3 regions of the Evansella sp. AB-rgal1 genome follow, and region 1 is predicted to be linked to each of the others. Evidence: riboswitches for the same ligand, from Rfam matches in the RefSeq annotation. Region 1 holds a riboswitch; each other region holds the start of a gene.
What was found. A riboswitch is a leader RNA that binds a small molecule or an ion and turns the genes downstream of it on or off. The one in region 1 is predicted to bind S-adenosylmethionine.

Region 1 (7,952 bases):
TATTCGTCACGGACTAAATCGTGATCTTGGATTCAGTCCAGATGATCGCAAAGAAAATATACGACGAATCGGGGAAGTGTCGAAACTGTTTGTTGATGGAGGATCAATCGTGTTAACCGCGTTTATATCTCCTTACAAAGAAGATCGGCAAGTAGTTAGGGAGTTACTCCAACCAGACGAATTTCTTGAGGTTTTTGTAAAATGTTCAATAAATGAGTGTGAGAACAGAGATCCAAAAGGACTATATAAAAAAGCAAGAAATGGTGAGATTAAAGAATTCACTGGCATTAGTGCACCTTATGAGGAACCTAGTAATCCTGATTTAGTTGTAGAGACTGATAAACTCACTATTGAAGAATGTGTAGAAAAAGTTATAGAAAAACTAAAAAAATATTTTATTATTTAGTGATTTACTGATAGAATAGAGTTAAGATTATAGTATTCCGATAAGTAAGGTAAGAATAAAGTTTTCCCATCAAAAAATAAAGGGTTTCACCTAATTATGGAAGAACTTAATTTTGTAATAGGTAAAAAAACAGAAGACAACTTAGAATAAGCTTTTCATTACAATGAAGGATGCACACAAAGGGTGATCTAAATGAAGTTATGGTTAAAGGAAGTAGCAAGAGGGAAAAAAGGAGCAAAAGATTTAACGTATGAACTTGCTTTGGAAGCGGCAAAAGATTTCATTAGTGGAGATGCAACGGATGCACAAATTGGTGCATTTTTAGTCGCTCAAAGACTAAAACAAGAGTCTATCGATGAAGTACTCGCTTTCGTTAAATCATACAGAGAGGTTGCTCAACTTATACCAAATAAAATTGGGGAGCAAAAGCAATTTATTGACTTAGCTGGACCATATAGTGGGCGTAATACGTTTGCTGTTACTATTCCCGCTGCACTACTTTTTGCAGAAAGAGGAATTCCAGTATATTTACACAGCAGTGATTCCCTACCTCCGCGCTATGGTTCTTCCTTAATGAGTATCTTAGGTGAACTAGGTGTATCCACTGAGATTTCGAATGAGGATATAGGAAAATCAATAGAAACAATCCAAATTGGATTCGCTTGGACAGAAAAGCTCTGTCCACCACTTGCTAATCTTCGTCATATAAGAGAAGAGATTGGTGTAAGGTCTTTCTTTAATGTAATGGAAAAAGTACTGAATTTAGCAAACGCAAATCATTTAATGATAGGTGTATTTCATAAAACAGTTGTAGAGCTTCATGCTGCCCTCATCCGAAATATGGGTTATGAGAAGGGTTTTATTGTGCAAGGAGCAGAAGGGTCAGAAGATTTGCCAATTCATCGTAGAAGTTTTATTTATGAAGTCACAAAGGATAATATGGAATCTTTTCTAATTGACCCTAATGAATATGGATTAAAGCTATCCAAGGATGAAGAAAAAGAGAACCTTTCTCTTCAGAAACAAGCAAACGTTATTCGCCGTTTATTAGAAGGAGAGGAATCAGACGATTTACAATATCATCGAAATCAACTCTTATTTAATGTAGGTGTCCGATACTTCCTTTTTGGAATTGAAAAATCAATTGATGATGGTATCAAAGTTGCGGATATGCAGTTAAAGCAACAGCGAGGAGCAATCCATCTAGAGAAATGGATAACTTTAAAAAAAGAGAATTGATGGAAAAGTAGCGTCAAGGTTTTATGTTATTGGCAGCAATGATCTAATTATATACATGAATGAATAAATTAGGAGGATGAAAAGTATGAGTGAAGTTTTAAACAGACCAAAAATTGCTAAGAATTTAACAGAATTAATAGGTAGAACACCTCTTTTACGATTAAATGAAATTAGTGACGAGACAGGTGCAGAAGTTCTAGGGAAACTAGAATTCTTTAACCCGCTTGGAAGTGTAAAAGATCGTATTGGTAATGCAATGATTGCGGCAGCAGAAGCAGACGGTTTAATTAAAGAAGGTACACAAATTATAGAACCTACAAGTGGTAACACAGGGATTGCATTAGCATTCGTATGTGCAGCGAAAGGGTACGATTTAACTTTAGTAATGCCTGAAACAATGAGTATTGAGCGACGTAAATTATTAAAAGCACTAGGAGCAAAACTAGTACTAACAGAAGGACCTAAGGGAATGAAAGGTGCCATTGCAAAAGCAACGGAATTAGTGGCTGAGACTCCAAATGCATTTATGCCACAACAATTTGCTAACCCAGCTAATCCTGAAGTACATCGTCAAACTACTGCAGAAGAAATTTGGGCTGACACGGATGGAAATGTTGATTTCTTAATTAGTGGTATCGGAACAGGTGGAACAATTACTGGTGTTACAGAAGTATTAAAAAAACGCAATCCGAACTTTAAAGCAATTGCTGTTGAACCAACGGATTCTCCAGTACTAAGTGGAGGAAATCCTGGACCACACAAAATTCAAGGTATCGGACCTGGTTTTGTTCCAGACATATTAAATACAGAAGTATATGACGAAGTAGTTCAAGTTTCAAATGAGGACTCCTTCAAAGCAGCACGTAAGATTAGTAAATCAGAAGGTGTATTAGTTGGTATATCTTCAGGTGCAGCACTACACGCTGCGAAGCTAATTGCATCTCGTCCTGAAAACAAAGGGAAAACAATCGTTACCATTCTTCCGAGTACTGGGGAAAGATATTTATCAACTCCTTTATTCCAAGAAGAAGAATAAACATAAAATATCAGAATGATCTAAGTTATATAAAAAATACCAAGTTTTTATTGACGTACTGTTGAATAACCACTATAATCATGTTAATTAAATGTATAGGACTCTTATCAAGAGAGGTTGAGGGATCTGGCCCTACGACACCTCGGCAACCATTGGATTTCGATTCAACAGGTGCCAAATCCAGCAGAATCTTTATTCTGAAAGATGAGAGGTCCCGGCAGGTATTTTAAATAGTAACCTATCGACGACCTCTTACTAAGGGGTCGTTTTTTGTATTTTTATACAACACAATCACACTTTTTTTATCGACCAGAAACATTTGCTGGTCGCTCGTGACCAAGGCACTTACGCTTTTCTTAAAACTTCAGAGAAACTTAGGGCATAGGAGGAAGAGAAAATGAATAACGAAAAGAGAACTTATTCGAAAGAAACCCAGCTTGTACAAATTGGAAATAGAAGCGAAACAGCTACAGGTACAGTAAATCCCCCTGTTTATTTTTCAACGGCATATCGTCATGAAGGTATCGGCCAATCTACTGGATATGATTATACACGTACAGGGAATCCGACGAGGCAAATATTAGAACAAGCGATTGCTGATTTAGAAAAGGGTGATCGTGGTTTTGCCTGTAGTTCAGGGATGGCAGCCATACATACCGTGTTTGGTTTATTCAAACAAGATGATGAAATAATCGTTTCACAAGACTTATACGGAGGAACGTATCGATTATTTGAACAAATTTTATGTCATTATGGTATCAAATTTCATTACGCAGACATTCGATCCCCTGAGGAATATGAAAAACTAGTGAATGAAAATACGAAAGCTTTGTTTATTGAAACTCCAACAAATCCACTTATGCAAGAAGCGAATATTGCAGCGTTTAGCAAAATAGCGAAGGAACATAACTTACTTCTGATTGTTGACAATACTTTCTATACACCGCTTATTCAACAGCCAATTGATTTAGGAGCACATATTGTTATTCACAGTGCAACGAAATATTTAGGTGGTCATAACGATGTTCTTGCTGGATTAATTGTTTCCAAAGGAAAACAATTATCAGAGAAACTGGCGATGCTTCATAATGGAATTGGTGCAACGCTAGGTCCATTAGACTCCTGGTTGCTAATCAGAGGGATGAAAACACTATCGCTGCGGATGAAAAAGCACGAAGAAAATGCTGCTCAAATAAAGACATTTCTAGAAAAACACGAAGATGTTTCAGAAGTTTTATATCCTGGAAGAGGTGGGATGATCTCTTTCCGTGTAAACGATGAAAATATAGTAAACTCTTTTTTACAGCAATTGAAACTAGTTACATTTGCTGAAAGTTTAGGAGGAGTAGAAAGCTTCATCACTTATCCTGCTACCCAAACACATGCGGATATCCCTGAAGAAGTTCGTATTGCGAATGGTGTATGTAACAGATTATTGAGATTTTCAGTGGGAATAGAGGAGATTTCAGATATACAAGGAGATCTAGATCAAGCATTCAAAAATGCCTGTAAGGAGGTAGTCATTAATGAGTAACGATACATTTACATTTAGTACGCGATTAATTCATAATGAGAATTCAGTAGATAGAGAGACAGGTGCGGTGAGTGTTCCCATTAATCATACGTCCACTTTCCACCAATTTGATTTCGATTCTTTTGGTAAATATGATTATGCAAGATCTGGGAACCCTACGCGAGATGCATTGGAAGAAACTATTGCTCATTTAGAAGGAGGAGTAAGAGGTTTTGCCTTTGCCTCTGGAATGGCGGCAATTTCTACAGCTTTTTTACTTCTATCAAAAGAAGATCATGTAGTTATTTGTGAGGATGTATATGGAGGAACCTTTCGCCTAGTCACACAAGTGCTACATCGCTTTGGAATTGATCATAGTTTTGTAGATACGACGGACTTACAGAAATTAAAAGAGAGTATTCAGCCAAATACAAAAATGATCTATGTGGAAACACCATCGAACCCACTTCTAAAGGTCACCGATTTAAAAGAGGTATGTAGAATTGCAAAAGAAAATAACTGTCTAACATTTGTAGATAATACATTTTTAACTCCATCGCTACAAAGACCGTTAGAACTAGGTGCTGATATTGTTCTCCATAGTGCAACGAAGTTTTTATCAGGACATAGTGATGTTGTTGCCGGATTAGCAGTAGTCAAAGATAAAGAGCTCGGAGAAAAACTCTATTTTCTACAAAATACATTTGGATCTGTTCTAGGAGTTCAGGATTGTTGGCTAGTGATGAGAGGGCTAAAAACCTTAGATGTTCGACTCAAGCAATCACAAGCATCCGCACAACGTATTTCTGAATATTTAACAACGATTCATGAAGTGAAGCATGTGTACTATCCAGGTCTTTCTGATCATGAGGGAGCCAGCATTCATGAACAACAATCGGAAGGACCAGGTGCGGTATTGTCCTTTCGTTTAGAAGATGCTGATACAGTGAAACAGTTTGTAAGCAATTTACAAATCCCTGTTTTTGCTGTAAGTTTAGGGGCAGTGGAATCAATTCTCTCTTATCCTGCAAAAATGTCTCATGCAGCAATGCCGCAAGAGGAACGGGAAGCAAGAGGAATACATGATGGATTACTTAGACTATCAGTAGGTCTTGAAAATGTAGACGACTTAATAAAAGACTTTGAGACTGCGTTCGAAGCAATTCGAAAAAACAAAGTGGAAATAAATTAGAGTAGAGGAGCCAACCACAATGAGTTTTTTAACAGAACTAGACAACAAAATAATCATCGCAGATGGCGCTATGGGAACACTACTCTATTCATATGGAATTGGAAATTGTCTTGAAGAACTGAATCTTTCCCATCCGGATCAGATAAGAAGTATTCATCGGGCTTATTTAGATGCAGGCTCTCAGATTATTCAAACGAACACGTATGGTGCTAATTATGAAAAGTTAGCTCGCTATGGATTGGAAGATCAAGTAAAAGCAATTAATAAAGAAGCAGTTCGAATTGCTAAGTTAGCTGTGGAAGATTATAAAACCGCACAAGTGGAAAAAAAGGAACCTTTTGAAAACAAATATATAGTAGGAACAATTGGTGGTATAAGAACAATACCAGGGAAAAACATAACCACAGATGAGATAAAAGAGAACTTTAGAGAGCAACTTATCTGCTTGCTGGAGGAAAAAGTAGATGGATTTCTTTTAGAAACGTATCATGATTTAGAAGAATTACTTACAGTAGTGGAATTAGCAAGGACTGAAACAGATTTACCAATTATTGCACAGTTATCTTTATCTGATGTTGGTATGGTGCAAGGGGGCATCTCAATCCAAGAAGCACTGTTAAAAGTAGAGGATGCTGGTGCAGATGTAATTGGGCTTAATTGCCGAATGGGGCCACATCATATGATCCGCTCCTTAGAAAAAGTAGCAATTCCTTCCCGAGCATATTTATCAGCATATCCCAATGCGAGTCTTCCTAGCTACAATGATGGAAAATATCACTATTCCTCTAATTCCGATTATTTCGAAGAATCAGCCCTGCTACTTAGAAAGGAAGGGGTTCGATTAATTGGAGGATGTTGTGGAACAACACCTGACCATATAAAAGCGATAGCAAGAGCAGTAAAGACAAAACAACCTATTTTTACAAAAGAAATGGAAAAGAAAGCTCCATTAAATAAAATCCAGGTAGAGAAACCTTTTTTTCGAAAACAAAGTGATATTCCATTACATGAAAAGGCAAAGACTACAAGCTCTGTTATTGTGGAGTTAGATCCACCGAAGGATTTAGTGAAGCATAAATTTATCGAAGGGGCAAGAGCGCTAAAGGATGCGGGGGTGGATGCGATTACGTTAGCGGATAACTCACTTGCTAGCCCTAGAATTTGTAATACGAGTATGGCGATGATTTTGAAAGAAAAAATCGGAGTAACTCCATTAGTTCATCTTACTTGCCGTGATCGAAACTTAATTGGTTTACAATCTCATTTAATGGGCTTGTCCACACTTGGGTTAGATAATGTATTAGCAATCACAGGTGACCCTGCAAAAGTAGGGGATTTTCCAGGTGCAACGTCGGTTTATGATGTATCATCCTTTGAGCTAATTAAGTTAATGAAGCAATATAATGAAGGGAAATCTTTTTCAGGTAAATCGTTGGGTAGTAAAACGAATTTTTCCGTTGCAGCTGCATTTAATCCCAATGTTCGTCATTTAGATAAAGCGGTGGTCAGGTTAGAGAAAAAGATTGAATACGGAGCCGATTATTTTTTAACACAGCCAGTTTATTCTATAGAGCAAATGAAGGATGTGTATGAAGCTACGAAACATTTAGAAACTCCCATTTATATAGGAGTAATGCCATTAACGAGCTATCGCAATGCGGAATTTTTACATCATGAAGTACCAGGTATTAAACTAACGGATGATATTCGAAATGTTATGGCGAAGCATAAAGACGACAAAGTAGCTTCAAAACAAGAGGGAATTGCCATTGCGAAATCACTGATTGACGGTGCAATAGAATATTTCAACGGTATTTATTTAATTACTCCTTTTATGAACTATGAAATGTCCGTGGAATTGACAAATTATATTAAAGAGAAAACAGGGTTTACTACTCGACGTGAACAACAGTTAGAAAGGAAGTCTGGAAATGGGCAATTCATTGTTTGAGCAACAGCTTCGAAAAAAAATAATCATCTTTGATGGCGCAACAGGAACTATGTTTCAAGAAGCTAATTTAACAGCAGATCATTTTGGAGGAGATGAGTACGAAGGGTGTAATGAATATTTAAACATTACTAGCCCTGAAATAGTAGAGCGGATTCACCTCGAATACTTAGAAGCTGGCTCAGATATGATTGAAACAAATACATTTGGGGCAACAAGTATTGTGTTGGATGACTATGATTTAGGGCATAAAGCGGAAGAAATAAACTTCATATCTGCTCAAATTGCAAGAAAGGCTGCAGATCAACTGTCCACAGCAGATTGGCCAAGATTTGTTGCAGGATCGATGGGTCCTACAACAAAGGCAATTTCTGTTACAGGTGGAGTAACGTTCGATAAATTAATTGAAACATACGAAGAGCAAGCTCGTGGCTTACTTCGCGGTGGAGTAGATGCTTTGTTATTAGAAACATGTCAAGATATGCGTAATGTAAAGGCTGCGTATATTGGAATTCAACAGGCTTCAAAGTCACTAGAATTAGAAGTTCCCCTCATCATTTCAGGTACAATCGAGCCAATGGGAACAACGTTAGCTGGTCAAAACATTGAAGCATTTTA
Region 2 (7,952 bases), on a different contig from region 1:
CCCCCACCAAATGTATTGATAAATCCAAACGCTGCAAGACCCTCAAAATCAAGTCGGCTTGCGTCTACCCCTGGTGCTGGTATATGTGCACCAATCCGGAACACGACCAACATTAATAATGTGAAAATAATCTTGTTGCGCAGGTCTCCCACGCGAAAAATATTGCGGATTGTACTAAACATCTGCAGCACCTCTACCTTTTTTTGTATGAATAGAAATAAACTATTAATTTCATTTCTAATAGAATATCATAAAATCTTGTAAAATTTTGATTTTTTTTTGAAATTACAAAAATAGTAATAATTTACTAATCTGAAAGTAATCACTATGTTACTACTAACAAAATTTTTTGTTACATTGTAATTCTACTTTTCCTAGTTTCTTCAAATAGAATACACTTAAGTTATAATTTTGTAAACGCTTAATTATTAGGTTATCCTAAAAATACTTATTTGTGTGTTAGAGAAGTAAAAAAACAAATCGGTTCAACTCCATTGTTAATTTGTCTCGTAAACCCTGTTTCAAGACAAATTCCTACTAGCAAGGCCCAATTATATCTAGTGATAGTAACTACTAGGACTAAGGATGAAACCAACCAACTAAGAATAAAGGCAATGTGTCCACTTTGTGAAACATTGCCTTAGAGGTTAGATAGCTTTTTCTTTAAAATAATATTTTTCAACACTATCATTTTTCCCAAGTAATACTGGATATACTTGTATTTCTAATTCATTACATAGTGTTTTTATACGTTCTAACTTAGTAGAGCCTGAAGTTACGAGTGCTCCATATTTTTTCCCCAACTGAACAACTGACTTAATTACATCAAAGCCCATCGTTGTTAAATGATTCGACAAACCATTAGGAGCAGTTAGAAAAAACAAATTAGGTTTCTCCTGAAATGAGCTATCACTATCTTCAAACCCATCTTTCAGAAATTGAATTCCCTTTGGAAGAGAGGGTTCGTTTCTTTCTGAAAGAAAATTAACTACATCCTCCACAACGGCACTCGATGTAGGATACTTCCCAGCTCCTGGCCCCTGTAACGTCACTGGACCAACGATACTTCCTTCTATATATATACCGTTATTTACATCCTCTACACTATATAAAGGGTGACCTTCAAAAACGAGGGTTGGCTGAATAGAAGCACGTACACAATTTTCAACTTTTTGAAGTGAAGCAACATGTTTTATTCTCGCTTTTAAATTCTCAGCTAATGATATATCGATTGCATCTACTTCTCTTATCCCTACTGGTTTTTCAGAGTTCCACACAGGAGAACAGCCAAATATCCACTGACTTAGTATGCACGTTTTGTAGTATGCATCCCAGCCGTCTACATCTTTATCTGGAATTGCTTCTGCATAACCATTCTCCTGTGCTTCTGCAAGAGCTACTTCAAAACTCGATGCTTCTTCTCTCATTTTGGTTAAAATAAAGTTAGAGGTACCATTTAATATTCCTTCTAGTTTTTGGATACTATTAGTTTTTAATGTATGTCGTAATGTATTTAATAAAGGTATCCCACCAGCTACGGCAGCTTCATATAACAATTGACAATCATTCTCTTTTGCAAGTTTATGAAGCTCTTCCCCGTGCTTGGCGATTAGTTCTTTATTAGCAGAGATTACCGAGATACTTTTCTCCAATAGTTTAGTTACATACGGATAAGCAGTACTTGCGTCAGGTGTAGCCTCTACTACTACATCAAGATTTGATTCATCTAATATATCTGAAAAAGAATGAGTAATTTTTGTAATACTCGATACGTTACGCATTCTAAGTTGATCTTTTACAAGAACAAAGGGGATTGTTATTGGTCGCCCTAATATTGCTGCTATTTTTTCTGATTTCTTCAATAGTGTTTGATACACTCCTTCTCCCACTGTTCCAAAACCAATGATTGCTAATTTATATACTGGATGACTCATTGAATCAAACCCCTTTTCTTGTTATGACTTACAAGCTGTTTTTAAGTACCAAACATGCACTTATTTTGCTAATGCCTTCCCTGTTGCCTTTTCTAACGCTTGATCTAAATCTTTTAATAAATCGTCTACATTTTCAATTCCAACAGATAAACGGACCATATCTTCTGTTACCCCTGTTGCTACTAACTCTTCCCCTGACAATTGTTGATGTGTTGTTGTTGCAGGGTGAATAATTAAACTTTTTGCATCTCCCACATTTGCAAGATGCGACCATAAGGCAACATTATCGATGAGCTTGCGACCTGCATCTTTTCCACCTTTAATTCCGAAAATAACGATAGAACCGTATCCACCTTTTAATAACTGAGAAGCATGTTTATGGGAAGGGTGAGATTCTAAACCTGGATAAGAAACCCAAGCAACGGCAGGGTGTTCTTCTAATTTTTTCGCAAGAGCAAGTGCATTATCGTTGTGTCTCTGCACACGTAAATGAAGTGTTTCTAAGCCTTGGAGTAATTGGAACGCGTTATAAGGACTTAGACAAGCTCCGAAATCACGTAACAATTGAACTCGGAACTTGATTGCAAACGCTGCTTCTCCAACATCTTTTGCATATGTTATTCCGTTGTAGCTTCTGTCTGGTTCTGTAAAACTAGGGTATTTCTCAGAGTTCCAATCAAACTTCCCTCCATCTACCACAACTCCTCCGATAGAAGTTCCATGGCCACCAATCCACTTTGTCGCAGAGTGAATAACAATATCCGCGCCATGTGCAATTGGTTTTACCGTATAGGGAGTTCCAAACGTATTATCGATAATAAGTGGAAGACCAGCATCATGCGCAACATTTGCTACTCCAGCAATATCTAGAACTTGTAGGCTTGGATTTCCAATTGTTTCTGCAAAAATTGCTTTTGTATTCTCATTTATTGCTTCTTTGAAGTTTTCCGGATTACTCGCGTCTACAAAATGAACAGTAATTCCATATCTAGGTAATGTTGTGGAGAAAAGATTATATGTACCACCATATAGGTTTGTTGCGGCAACAATTTCATCTCCAGCACCAGCAATATTTAAAATAGATAGAGCAATGGCAGACATACCTGACGAAGTAGCAACTGCGGCAACCCCTTCTTCAAGTAATGCGATTCTTTTTTCAAAAACATCTACAGTTGGATTCATGATTCGACTGTAAATATTCCCTTGCTCTTTAAGACCAAACAGATTCTCAGCATGTTCTGTGTCGCGGAAAACATAAGAAGTTGTCTGATAAATGGGAACTGCTCTCGAACCCGTTGTTGGGTCTGGCTCCTGACCTCCGTGTAATAATTGTGTTTCCACACTATAACCTTCAAAATTTTGTTCTTTACTCATCATTCATTCCTCCATTTATATTTTTTTGATTTCTCCATTTCCTAAAAACATTCTTTATGTAAGAAGATCTTGTCTATAAGTGCTTAATGACAAACATCTTTATTTAGTTACTTTAGCCCCATTTACGAAAAAAACCTTTCTCTTTATAAGAGAAAGGGTAGATGCTTATATCCTTTCTCTCATCTTTCAAAACCAACTAGTTTTGTAGGAATTAGCACCTTCTGAAGCTTTAATAACCTTCAGTGGTTGCTGGGTTTCATCGGGCCTGTCCCTCCACCTCTCTTGATAAGAGTAAAATCTTCTATGTAATTTTTAATTTGTTATATAATTTACCAATTATTTCGAATACTACCACTTTTGAAAATGATCGTCAATAGTTTTACATGAAAATTCCCGAATTTTAAAATAGGCTCTGTTAAACGTTGATGTTGGTTGAAGTGCCATGTATTAGATTTATTTCTATACAAACGTCTTTTTTCACTCATCCTCTTCTAAAATAACTGCGAACGTCTTATATTAAAGACTATGTAGGTTTTCAACAAGTCTCTGACCTTCAGGAAAATCAACATTGTACATAGCAACACTTTCTTTAACATAACCAATGTAATAAAGAATTTTATAACTTACTACAAATGCGCTCATATCAAGCATTATAGCTTCAAAGAAGATAGTGGGAAAATATTGCCATGCTTCGTTTTGCATATGATTTCTCTCTGCAACCATACTAGTAGTAACCTAAAACAAAGCGAGGTGATACAGATGGCACAAAACAACAATAGCAATCAACTTCTAGTACCAGGAGTACAACAAGCATTGGATCAAATGAAGTATGAGATTGCCCAAGAATTTGGTGTAAATCTTGGTGCCGATGCGACTTCTCGCGCTAATGGTTCTGTAGGTGGGGAGATCACAAAGCGTCTTGTACAACAAGCTGAACAACAATTTTAATTAGAAAACATCATATTTGGATAAGCGCGTAGATTTTATTCTACGCGCTTTTTTTTGGTGAAGATAAGCCAAAATGCATACTTTGCGTAACAGGTTAACTCTCCACTGAAGGTAACCGCTATTTTCCACCTTTTATTTAGAGTTTCATTCGTATATAATTTGTTTATCATCAAATAGAAGGGTCGGAGAATACGTGTTAAGGAAAACCATAGTAACTCTTATACTTATTGTACTAACAAGCTTTTCCATCACTATTCCGTCCACTTATGCTGCATCTGATAAATACATAACTAAGATCGCAATAGATCATGAAACAATGGAGATAGCTAAGACACTAACGGATCTCGATGAAATAAAAAAGATCTATATCAACTACCCCATTTTGTTTACAGAAGCAGAAGAAAACATTAATGCTATATTATTCATTTATACTGATTACATTGCTAAACAAAAGTTAAAGTATATAGTCTTCTCCATCTATAACAAAGTTGATTTAGTACTCTCATCCTCCCAAATACTTCAATAACAAATTACTAGGAGGATAAAAAATGAAAGTAAATAAGAATGACGATCTATTTGTTAAAGAAGCACTTCGTGGACTTACTTTTGGTCTACTGATGATGGTGATAGTGTTTTTTATAATACACTTCGGCTTAGGAATTAAAGCATTTGAATAAGAAACAGCCCAAAGGTAGTTCACCTTTGGGCTGTTTCTTTTTTCACACAAATTTATTGTCTTTTATTCAACTGCTGTTCGGCCATTTTTACCATTTCACGAACCATGTTTCCACCAATACTTCCGCCTATTTTCCCTGCATCTTTTGCCCTTATTTCTCCATTATAACCCTTTTTTAGAGGTATTCCCTGTTCCTTTGCTACCTCATACTTTGCATTTTCTGGACTCATAGAGTTGGTCACTTGTGCTTTAAGACGATCTAGCCCTTCACGAGCTTCAGGAATCAATATTTTATTTCTTCTTGCCATGATACCCCCTCCAAATTTCCGTTATTCATCAAAACCTTTTCTTTTAATCTTTTCTCCTGCATCACTTTTCAACTCTCCATTTTTGTCTACTTGATCGATGGAGCCATCGATTGTTCCTTCCATATATGCGTCAGAAACTTGTTCGTGGGTAATTGCTAATCCTTTTTCTGTCTCATCATTACTTTGGTAATTCGCGGGTTCATAAGATTTTTCAGCAATTTTTTCTGATTTCTTATCTGTTTTCTTGTTCATACAATCGCCTCCTATCAGTTCTTATGATTCGCTAAAAGAACAAATTTATGATATAAAAGAGAATATCTTTTTAAAAACCACAAAATGATTCAGATCTCTTCAAACTCCCCTTATTTTTAAGAAATTTATTAAAAATTATCTTCTTTATTAAAATTCCGTTAAAACAATCTCTAATTTATTGTAAAATATGAATCTTTTATTGCGTAATTCAGTACATTTGCTTTAAAATGATACAATGATATTTCCATTTTAATGGATAAGTCATAGGAAGAGAGGTTACTCTTGTGAAAACTTTCATCAAGACCCATTCATTCATGGTATTCTGCTTTGTATTACTTTGGTTTAAAACATTTATCGTATCTACTCTAACTTTTGATATAAATATAAATCAATTCATAGAAGCAATTATCTTTGCAATAAATCCTTTGTTGTTTCTGTTCATTATTTTCAGTATAGGTCTCTTTTTTAATAAAAAATTTCAGTGGAAGTATTTTATGTTTGTTACCCTCACATTATCCATTGTCTTATATTCCAATGTTGTTTACTTTAGAGAATTTAGTGATATTATCACATTACCCATGCTGTTAATGAGCTCCAATATGGGGGATTTAACCACTAGCATTTTCGCATTGATTCAATGGTATGACATTTTTTACTTTATCGATATATTTGTACTCCTATACTTTATTTGGAAAAAACCATTCCCACTGTCCGTATCGAAAATTTCTTTCCAAAAGTCAAAAGCAATTGCTACATTAGTGGTAATTATCGCTACAATAGGTATTTATCAATTCACTTCAGTAGATAAAGCGCATGCTTTTAACCGAAATCAACTTATTCAAACAATGGGTTTATACAATTTTTATGTGTATGACGCATTCGTTCATACACAAACAAGTACGCAAAATGTTTTTTCAGAAAAAGATGATTGGACATCTATTACAGATTATCTTGAGTCCACAGAAATTCCTTCTAGCTTAGAAATGTATGGAGTAGCGAAGGATATGAACGTTATTGTGGTCTCCGTTGAATCCCTTGAGAGCTTTGTTATTGAGGAAACACTTCATGGGGAAGAGATTACACCATTTTTAAACGAGCTAATCGAAGAAAGCTATTACTTCGATAACTTTTATTATCAAACAGGGCAGGGGAAAACTTCTGATGCAGAGTTTTTGGTTAATAATTCTTTGTACCCATTAGGTAGAGGTGCTGTTTTCCTAACTCATGATGATAATGAATATCGTGCATTACCAGAGACTTTATCTAGTCGTGGATATAGCACATCTGTTTTTCACGCCAATGACATTACCTTCTATAATCGAAACGTCATGTATCCGAATATAGGTTATGAAGATATTTATTCATTTAGCGATTATAAAATTTCCATGAGTAACTCAGTAGGATGGGGCATGAAAGATATCGACTTTGTTGAACAATCCATGGATTTCATTACAGAATTATCAGAACCATTTTACAGTACAATGATAACGTTGACGAATCATTTCCCATATCATCTAGAGGAAGAAGATATGATGATACAGCCTTTTGATTCTGAAAGTAATATTGTAAATAATTACTTTCCTACTGTTCGTTACACAGATGAAGCTATAAGAGTGCTAGTTGAACAATTAAAAGAAAAAGACTTATACGACAATACAATGTTAGTTATTTACGGAGATCATTACGGTATCGCGAATAGTCATTATCCAGAGCTCGAGAAGTTTCTTGACAAAGAAATAACACTTCATGAAGCAATAAAACTAAATCGCGTTCCTCTTATCATTCACATTCCAGGTCATAAAGGAAAAATAATGGACACTATTTCTGGTCAAATTGATGTCATGCCTACCCTTCTCAACTTGTTAGGTATTCCTGAAGGAGATCATATCATGTTCGGAAGTGACTTATTTTCCGAAGAGCGTGAAGACTTTACTGTACTAAGAGACGGAACAGTAATTACTGATGAGTATATATTTACAAATGAAGTATGTTTAGATTATGAAACTGGGGAAGAAGTTTCCTTAGATTTATGTGAACCCCTTCGTGAAAGAGGATCTACTGAGTTGTATTACTCTGATCAGATCATATATGGGGACTTGTTTAGATTTAAAAATTAAGATAAAGGTGAATCAAACGGATGTATTAACTCCTTTTGATTCACCTTTTTTAGTTTTTAAAAATGCGGCTGGAACAAAAGAATTCTATTTTTTGAGAAATCCGTACAAATAATATTTGTAGCATACATTTGAATTCTATGGCTTCCTTTTGTTTGTTTTCCAGATTCATCGATCGGCCCCATGTTGTTGAACCAAACTTACTAAGTAAGACGGTTGGTCTTCTCTTTTTTTCTGGATTTCCATAAGAGTAAAAATACTCCAAGACTTAAAACGGATAATACACCAAGCTTCGCATCAACAACTGGTTTAAACTTGGTGCTTTTAGGGGTTATATCATACACAC
Region 3 (7,952 bases), on a different contig from region 1:
TCTCCTGTATGTTATGTAGAAATTGTTTTCTATCCGCTTCTAATAGTTTATTTGTTTCATGTATTAAACTCTTCATTTTGCGCTTGGTCTCAGCTTCAAAATATGATAGTCTATTTGTTTGCGCTCCCACTTGGTTCCCGAAGTAGGCTGTTAATTTTTCGTTGGTAACCTTAAGAATAGATAATTTTTCATCCAATATTTGTTCTTGAAGGTTATGTCGTAACTCCTGATTGTCTTTTTCCATTTTCTGTTGTCTTTTTTGAAGGTCCATTATTCTTTTTTTCATCTCTTCATTATTCAATAGAAGCTCTTGATTTTCTTTCAGAAAATCATGTGACTCGTACTCACGAAGAACACTTTCACTCTCTTTTGCTAACTTTTCTTGAGATTCTTGTATTTGCTGTAGTCGTTGCTTAAATTCATCCATATGGTATTCCTCCAAATAGGCCGTATTCCAGTACTTACCTTTGTTTTATCACACCAAAAATAATTGTCAAGTTTTTCCTGAAAGAAAACCATTAAGATTACCAATAATCAAGAAAGAAATATAGGTAGAAAACGAGCCTAAACATAGATAAAGACACTGAAAAAGAGAAAATCTTCCTTTTTCAGTGTCCTCATTACATTTTTCACTCTACAGAAAATTCGATTTCCTGTAAATACTTTGGTCCTTTTATCGGTGTTAACCACACCTCTAACGTATAGTCACCAGCTTCTAGGCCTAATTCATTCAAGTCAATTTCATAAGATAACTTCTCTCCTGGAGATAGTACTTCATCACCCATCATCTGCATGAAACTAGCTAAACTAGAGAATAAGTAAATTTCCTGTCCATCTTTCCTTATTGAGTAATCGTACCTTTGAGAACTTGAGAATTCTAATGTTACTTCTTCTTCTGTTTGATTAATTACTTCATATTTAAAGACTAATGTTCCATCTTCTAGAATACTAGGAACTAATTCCCCTGCAACAATGCCATTTTCTGTATTGCCGTCATCATCATTATTTTCATTCACTTCTCCATTGTTTGATCCTCCGCCACTGCCAGTAGTTAGTCCATCGCCATCCTGCCCCTCATTACTAGTTCCACACCCTGTGAACATAAGTACTGTTACTATTAAAAAGAAAAATATTATTTTTTTCATCTGTATTTCCTCCTTTATATTATGTGCCTTTCATATAATAAGTCGTATGTTTTTTTTATTTTGTTACATATATCAAGAAAAAAGTTTTTTGATTTTCATTAGTTGTTTTAGACAGGAAAAAAACCAACACAATGTGCTGGCTTTACTAATTAATATTTTAACTATGTTTCTCAATAATTGACTTATTAATAGATGTAATAGAATTTTTCCCCACATTCGCTAAACTATTGTCTAGGTCGTCTAATAGATTAGTTAAAACAGAAGTAACTCCTACTTCACCTTGTGCTAGTCCGTACACATAAGGTCGACCAAGTAGTACCCCATCTGCCCCTAAGGCTAATGCCTTTAATACATCTGGTCCTCTTCTAATACCTCCATCGAATAAAACTGCTATTCTTTTGTTAACCACATCAGCTATGGACTCTAAAGCACGCAATGAGCTTCTCACACCATCCAACTGTCGCCCACCATGGTTAGATACAACGATTCCGTCTATCCCATTTGCAATAGCTTGCAACGCATCATCTTTATGCATAATTCCTTTTAACAAAATAGGTAGGGAAGTTTGCTTTCGAAGCCATGCTAGTTTTTCCCACGTGAGATTTTGTTTGAATAATATTTTGCGGATCTCTCCGATAACGGCTTCTTTGTTCAACGTTCCATTAGCATTAAATTTCTGATTAAACACTGGATCACTTACAAAGTTCGCTATCCCTGCTCCAGTCATCATAGGGAAATACTTGTTTTGTAAATCCTTTTCTCGCCAGCCTAACAAAGGTGTATCAACAGTAACAACTATGGCACCATAACCTGATGCTTCTGCTCTTTTTACAAAGCTTGACGCTACTTCATCATCATTGGGCCAATATAATTGAAAGTAACGTGGCGTGTTCCCCATAACCCCACTTATTTCTTCCAACGAATAGGAAGACACGGTACTTGTTATAAATGGGATAGACTGTCCGGCGGCTGCTCGTGCTGAGGCTAGTTCGCCATCTGGATGTACAACCGTTTGAAATCCAACAGGTGCCAACAAAATTGGTGCTGCTAATTTCCTGTTAAGTAGTTCAATAGACAAATTTCTTTTTTCTACGTTTACTAACACTCTAGGAACGAGATCCCACTTCTTAAACTCTTCCACATTTTTTGCTAGTGTTTCTTCGCCACCTGAGCCACTATTTACATAATCGTATGCACCTTTAGGTAGTACTTCTTTTGCAAGCTTCTCCCAATCTTCTACCACAACAGGACTCACTCTTTCTTTCTGTAGATGAATACTCATCATACGTTCCCCCCTCTTACAAGAAGCTTAGTCCTTCTTCACTTTGGCTGCTAAGCGATTTCCTATGGATTGTATCCCTTGAATTAAAATAATCAGTATCACAATTGTTACATACATTATTTCAGGTTCATATCGTAAATGTCCGAAACGGTACGCTACATCTCCTAGACCACCAGCACCAACTAAACCTGCCATCGCAGTTGCACCAATTAAACCAATTACAGCAATCGTTAAACCTAATATGATGGATGGTCTAGCTTCTCGAACCATAACATGCCAGATGATATCTCTCGTTTTAATCCCCATTGCTTCATAGGCTTCTAATACTCCTCGGTCTACTTCAAGTAACGCTGATTCCATTAATCGAGCAATATATGGAGCAGTGTATACAACTAACGGAACAATAACACCCTTTACTCCAATAGAAGTACCAACAATTAATTTTGTAAAAGGTAGTATTGCAAAAAGTAATATAATGAAAGGAATCGATCGAACAATATTAATTACGACATTTAAAGATTGATACACATATTTATTTTCCATGCTCTTATTTGGACGAGTTAAAACAAGCAAAACTCCTAAAGGTAAACCTATTAACACTGCTATCGCCAAAGATATGGAAACCATCTGGAATGTTTCGATAGTGGCCTTCCAAATAACTCCATTCCAACGATCATAAAATTCTAATAATGTCATTTTTTACTCACCTCATTTACTTGTACACCTTCGTTTTGTAAATATGCTAATGCTTTATCTGTTTCCGACTTATCTCCCTGAATATGCGCAGTTAATTTCCCAAAAGGTTTATCTTTCAGCTGTATGATGTTACCAGAAAGAATGTTGGTATGAACATTAAATTTCTTAGATACCATTGATAAAGCTGGTTTATCTGTGGAAGTACCGATAAATGTAAGGTCAATAATCGGTCCTTGCTTTTGCAAATCCTCTAAAATCTCATTAGGAATATCGTTAGGGAACAAGCTATTTACAAATTTCTTTGTTGTACCGTGTTGTGGATTGGAATATAAATCAATAACTGCTCCTTGTTCAACCACTTCTCCATTTTCCATTACTGCTACACGATCACAGATTTTTTGAATAACATGCATTTCATGAGTGATTAATAATATCGTAATGCCAAATTCCTTATTAATCTTTAGTAATAAGTCAAGGATTGAATGAGTTGTTTCTGGATCAAGTGCACTTGTTGCCTCGTCACTTAATAACACTTCAGGTTCATGTGATAAGGCTCTTGCAATTGCCACACGTTGCTTTTGTCCTCCTGATAACTGACTTGGATAAACATGATGTTTTTCTGAAAGTCCTACAATATCTAAATATTTTGTCACACGTTTTGAAATATCGGCTTTAGGTACCCCGGTTAACTTTAGTGGAATCGCAATGTTGTCAAAAACAGTCGCCGTTTTCAGTAGATTAAAACCTTGGAATATCATGCCAATCTTTTGTCTCGTCTCACGAAGTTTGGCTGAGGACATGGCGCTTAAGTTCTCCCCATTCACAAAAACTTCTCCGGATGTAGGTTTCTCCAGTAAATTAACACAGCGTACTAACGTACTTTTACCTGCACCGCTATATCCAATTACGCCAAAAATTTCACCTTTCTTCACTTCAAGGGAAACATCTTTTAAGGCAATAACTTCTTCATTTTTTTTCGAACTGAACGATTTCGATATATTTTTTAACTGAATCATTTCTTTAGCTCCTCACTATAGGAAAGTATCTTATAAACCATAAACTAATATTATTTTAAAATAAAAATAAAACAGAATGTCCCTCATTTTTGAGAGACATTCGACTTTTATTTTTATTACCAAGAAGCAACTACAGAACCTTTAAATGTTTCAGCAATAAATTGCTTTACTTCTTCCGATTGATAAATTTCAATTAATTTTGCTACTACTGCATCGTCTTTGTTTTCTGTTCGAACCGCAATTACATTCACCCATGGAGAATCACTTGGCTCAATGAAAATAGAATCTTCAGTTGGTACAAAACCATGCTCTATTGCAAAGTTTGTGTTAATTGCTGCTGCCGCTAACTCATCTAATTGACGAGGGATTTGAGAAGCTTCTAGTTCAATAAATTCTAATTCAAAAGGATTTTCTACAATATCAAGAGGTGAAGCTGTAACACCAGCGTCTGGATCTAATGTAATAAGTCCAGCTGTTTCAAACAAGATTAAAGCACGAGCTCCGTTTGTTGGATCATTTGGTAAACCAACTTTATCACCAGGTTGAAGCTCAGAAACATCAGATAGCCCTGAAGAGTAAAGACCCATTGGGAAGTTAACTGTTGTAGCTACCTCAACTAAATCTAAATTACGATCAGTTTTGAAATTGTCTAAATACGGAAGGTGTTGGAAGCTGTTTACATCTAGGTCTCCCTCTGCTAACGCAACGTTAGGCATAACATATTCTGTGAAAACTTCAATATTAATCGTTAATCCTTGTTCTGCAGCTACTTCAGCAACTTTTTCCATGATTTGCTCGTGTGGTCCTGCTGTAACCCCAATTGTTAATTCATCTTCTGGTAATTCTTGACCTTGAGATGTTCCCCCACAAGCAGCTAAAACTGCTACTAGTAATGACAATGTGAATAATGTAAGTAATTTTTTCATTTTATTAAACCCCTTTTTGTATAATTATTTTTTTCGTTATATTGGTAATCAGCATTTTATTGCTGTTATTCCTGTTTACCATTCGCTTCTTTTTGTTTTTTCCACTTTTTTAAACTCAAATATTTCCAATAGATAAACTTGGAATTAAACATATCAACTCTTACAAATTACAATCTCTACCCAAGAAATGTTATATAAAAAAACCTCTTCTATAAATATATAAGAAGAGGTTTGATCGCTAAATAAACGACTCTTCTTATCTATCAAGCTATCGCTTGCTGGAGTTGGCACAATGACTGTAAAAGTCTGTTGCCGAGGTTTCAAAGGGCCAGTCCCTCCACCTCTCTTGATAAGAGTGATTTGTATGTGATTGTTTGTTAATTAATCTGACTCTTACTTTACAACATGTATATTTCATCTGTCAAAGGTTTTTTGATAAAATAATATAAAAAGTTTTTGTAAGCGTTTCATATGGAAAACCTTACTATTTACACTACATTTTACTACTCACAGTCGATATAGATCTGTTCTTCTATCAGTAAAAATTGGTATTGTCTTTCTTACTTCATCTACTTCTTCGAGGTCCACATCACCATGAACAATTGTTTCTTCATTTGCAGCTTCCGCTATAATTTGCCCCCACGGGCCGATGATAATAGAATTGCCTCCAAATTCATTATTCGGATCAGAACCCACTCGATTACATCCTACAACGTAACATTGATTTTCTATGGCACGACTAATTAAAAGTGCACGCCAATGGTCAATTCGTGGTTTTGGCCATTCTGCAACAACAAAAAGAACCTTTGTATTATCTAGCATATGGGTGCGAATCCATTCTGGGAAACGAATATCATAACAGATAACTCCGGCACATAACTGATTGTCCAAAGTGAACATTCCATCACTATTTCCTTCTAGTAAAAACTTTTCTTCGTTCATTAGTCGGAATAGATGTGCTTTACTATATTCTTTTTGAAGCTCTCCATTTCGGTTCACTACGAACATTGTATTTGTAACTCCATCCATTGATTCTTTAGCAATAGATCCAGCAACGACATTGACACTATATTTTTTCGCGAGCGATGAGATAAAAGCAAGAGATTTCTCCCCATTTTTATCTGCGATTTCATCTAATCGTGTTAGGTCGTAGCCTGTTGACCATAGTTCTGGGAGGACAATGACATCAGGTTTTCCCGCTTCTACTGCTTGTTGAAATTTTTGTTCGACGTAAGAAAAATTCTTTGTAGGATTACCAAACGAGATATCCATTTGTATTAACGAAATTTTTAATTTCAATTTTCATCACCTTCCTGATTTTATGTTACTCCCCTGAAAATACGTGTATCAGATTAATATGGAATACTAACTTTGTAGCTATATATTCCATTCGCTTCAGTCCACTCCTTTCCGTGGGGAGTTACCGAGCCCTTCCGCGACTATGTCGTAAAGGTGTCTCCCCTATACTTTGCTTCCCACTGGAGTCTTGCTGGTTTGCTCTTATTCCATATACAGTTGACATTACTAATATATCTAATTTAGTATTTTCATCCGTCATGGCGTAAATTTCCACTTACATATTTGTATGTTATGAATTAACTGTGTTTTTGTCTGTTACGATACGTTGCAGTTCTTTCATTGCTTTTTCTACTTGTTTTGGTGTGGAGATGTTCATTAGGTGGATCGATTCGCCTTCTTTTGTAGTTCCTTCTGCAATTTTCTTTATTGCTTCATCCACATTTACTGTTATTCCTAAATCAGCTAGAGTTATAGGTAGCTTCATTTTTTCGTAGTATGGTAATAATTCCTCTATTTCAGTATAATCTTCTTCTAATGCTAATTGTACTAGTATTCCGTAAGCTACTTTATCTCCATGAAGTTGATGGTGTGTTTCTGCAATCATCGTTAACCCATTATGAACAGAATGAGCTCCTGCGATTCGACCATAGCGTTCCCCAAAACCGCCAACCATACCTCCAGCCATGATAATAGTTTCGATTACTTTAATAAACGGAGCTGTTACTATTTTTTTCTGTAAAGCATCCATTGCAGATTGCCCTTCTTCAATAAGCACATCTCGACAAAGCTTTGCTGCATGGAGCGCAATGTCAATTGATAGTGGGCGCTCCTGAAGATTGCGTGCTAATACGTCTGCTTCATACCATTTAGCAATTGTATCTCCAATGCCCGCTCGCAAATAACCTTGTGGTGAATCAATGATAATTCTTGGCTCCACTGCAACAAGTAAAGCGTTTCTTGGGAAAACTTCGTAGTTAACAAAATTCCCTTCCTCATCGTAAAAAACGCTTAACGGTGTCCAAGGTGCACAATTGGATGCTAATGTTGGAATTAGTATATATGAAAGCTGTAACTGATGAGCAACAGCTTTCACTATGTCCATAATTTTTCCGCCGCCAATTCCTACTATGTAATCGCAACCTTCCAATGTTGAAATTTCTACTAGCCTTTGTACTTCTTGCTTCGCACACTCACCATAGTAATGCTCCATTCGCCCTTGTAGCTTTAGTGGCTCCACATATTTTTTAGCAGCTTCCCAGGATTTTGTACCATGAATAAGTAATCCGTGTTGGAATTCTTCTTTTTCTACTATTTCCTTCACTTTTTCTAAAGCACCGTTAAAACAAACATATACATTAGGTGCACCTTGAATTTGTATGGATTCCATTCTTTCACCTCATATTAAGCAATGATAAAAATATGTCACTAGTATATAAAATAGTGAGGGAATATTCTACATACTCAAATTATTCTTCTTTACAATCGCGGTATTAGTCACTATGATTAGTAACTATAATTTATCTAATAACGGAGCGTGAATCTAGTGATATTTGAACCATCCGAATCATTAAAAAGATTACCAGAACAA

Region 2: another riboswitch for S-adenosylmethionine. It lies ahead of ACERII_RS21185 (O-acetylhomoserine aminocarboxypropyltransferase/cysteine synthase family protein); the one in region 1 lies ahead of ACERII_RS11460 (methionine biosynthesis PLP-dependent protein).
Region 3: another riboswitch for S-adenosylmethionine. It lies ahead of ACERII_RS07440 (MetQ/NlpA family ABC transporter substrate-binding protein); the one in region 1 lies ahead of ACERII_RS11460 (methionine biosynthesis PLP-dependent protein).

What each region holds. Positions count from the first base shown of each region.
Region 1 covers NZ_JBGUAU010000011.1:168,771-176,722, forward strand. Annotated here, with positions in the region: gene cysC (adenylyl-sulfate kinase) at 1-406, shown strand, start outside; gene ACERII_RS11450 (anthranilate phosphoribosyltransferase) at 599-1,645, shown strand; gene cysK (cysteine synthase A) at 1,731-2,681, shown strand; SAM riboswitch class I at 2,783-2,892, shown strand; gene ACERII_RS11460 (methionine biosynthesis PLP-dependent protein) at 3,079-4,215, shown strand; gene metC (cystathionine beta-lyase) at 4,208-5,386, shown strand; gene ACERII_RS11470 (bifunctional homocysteine S-methyltransferase/methylenetetrahydrofolate reductase) at 5,406-7,337, shown strand; gene metH (methionine synthase) at 7,318-7,952, shown strand, end outside.
Region 2 covers NZ_JBGUAU010000032.1:444-8,395, reverse strand. Annotated here, with positions in the region: gene secY (preprotein translocase subunit SecY) at 1-182, opposite strand, end outside; gene ACERII_RS21190 (homoserine dehydrogenase) at 648-1,934, opposite strand; gene ACERII_RS21185 (O-acetylhomoserine aminocarboxypropyltransferase/cysteine synthase family protein) at 1,995-3,308, opposite strand; SAM riboswitch class I at 3,485-3,600, opposite strand; gene ACERII_RS21180 (hypothetical protein) at 3,825-4,010, opposite strand; gene ACERII_RS21175 (alpha/beta-type small acid-soluble spore protein) at 4,068-4,256, shown strand; gene ACERII_RS21170 (hypothetical protein) at 4,450-4,782, shown strand; gene ACERII_RS21165 (hypothetical protein) at 4,805-4,933, shown strand; gene ACERII_RS21160 (alpha/beta-type small acid-soluble spore protein) at 4,986-5,240, opposite strand; gene ACERII_RS21155 (YozQ family protein) at 5,262-5,492, opposite strand; gene ACERII_RS21150 (LTA synthase family protein) at 5,777-7,609, shown strand; gene ACERII_RS21145 (GerW family sporulation protein) at 7,810-7,952, opposite strand, start outside.
Region 3 covers NZ_JBGUAU010000007.1:65,754-73,705, forward strand. Annotated here, with positions in the region: gene ACERII_RS07415 (DUF2339 domain-containing protein) at 1-427, opposite strand, end outside; gene ACERII_RS07420 (BsuPI-related putative proteinase inhibitor) at 630-1,145, opposite strand; gene ACERII_RS07425 (alpha-hydroxy-acid oxidizing protein) at 1,303-2,427, opposite strand; gene ACERII_RS07430 (methionine ABC transporter permease) at 2,455-3,123, opposite strand; gene ACERII_RS07435 (methionine ABC transporter ATP-binding protein) at 3,120-4,139, opposite strand; gene ACERII_RS07440 (MetQ/NlpA family ABC transporter substrate-binding protein) at 4,256-5,065, opposite strand; SAM riboswitch class I at 5,319-5,421, opposite strand; gene ACERII_RS07445 (carbon-nitrogen family hydrolase) at 5,573-6,364, opposite strand; gene ACERII_RS07450 (iron-containing alcohol dehydrogenase family protein) at 6,654-7,751, opposite strand; gene ACERII_RS07455 (pyridoxal phosphate-dependent aminotransferase) at 7,908-7,952, shown strand, end outside.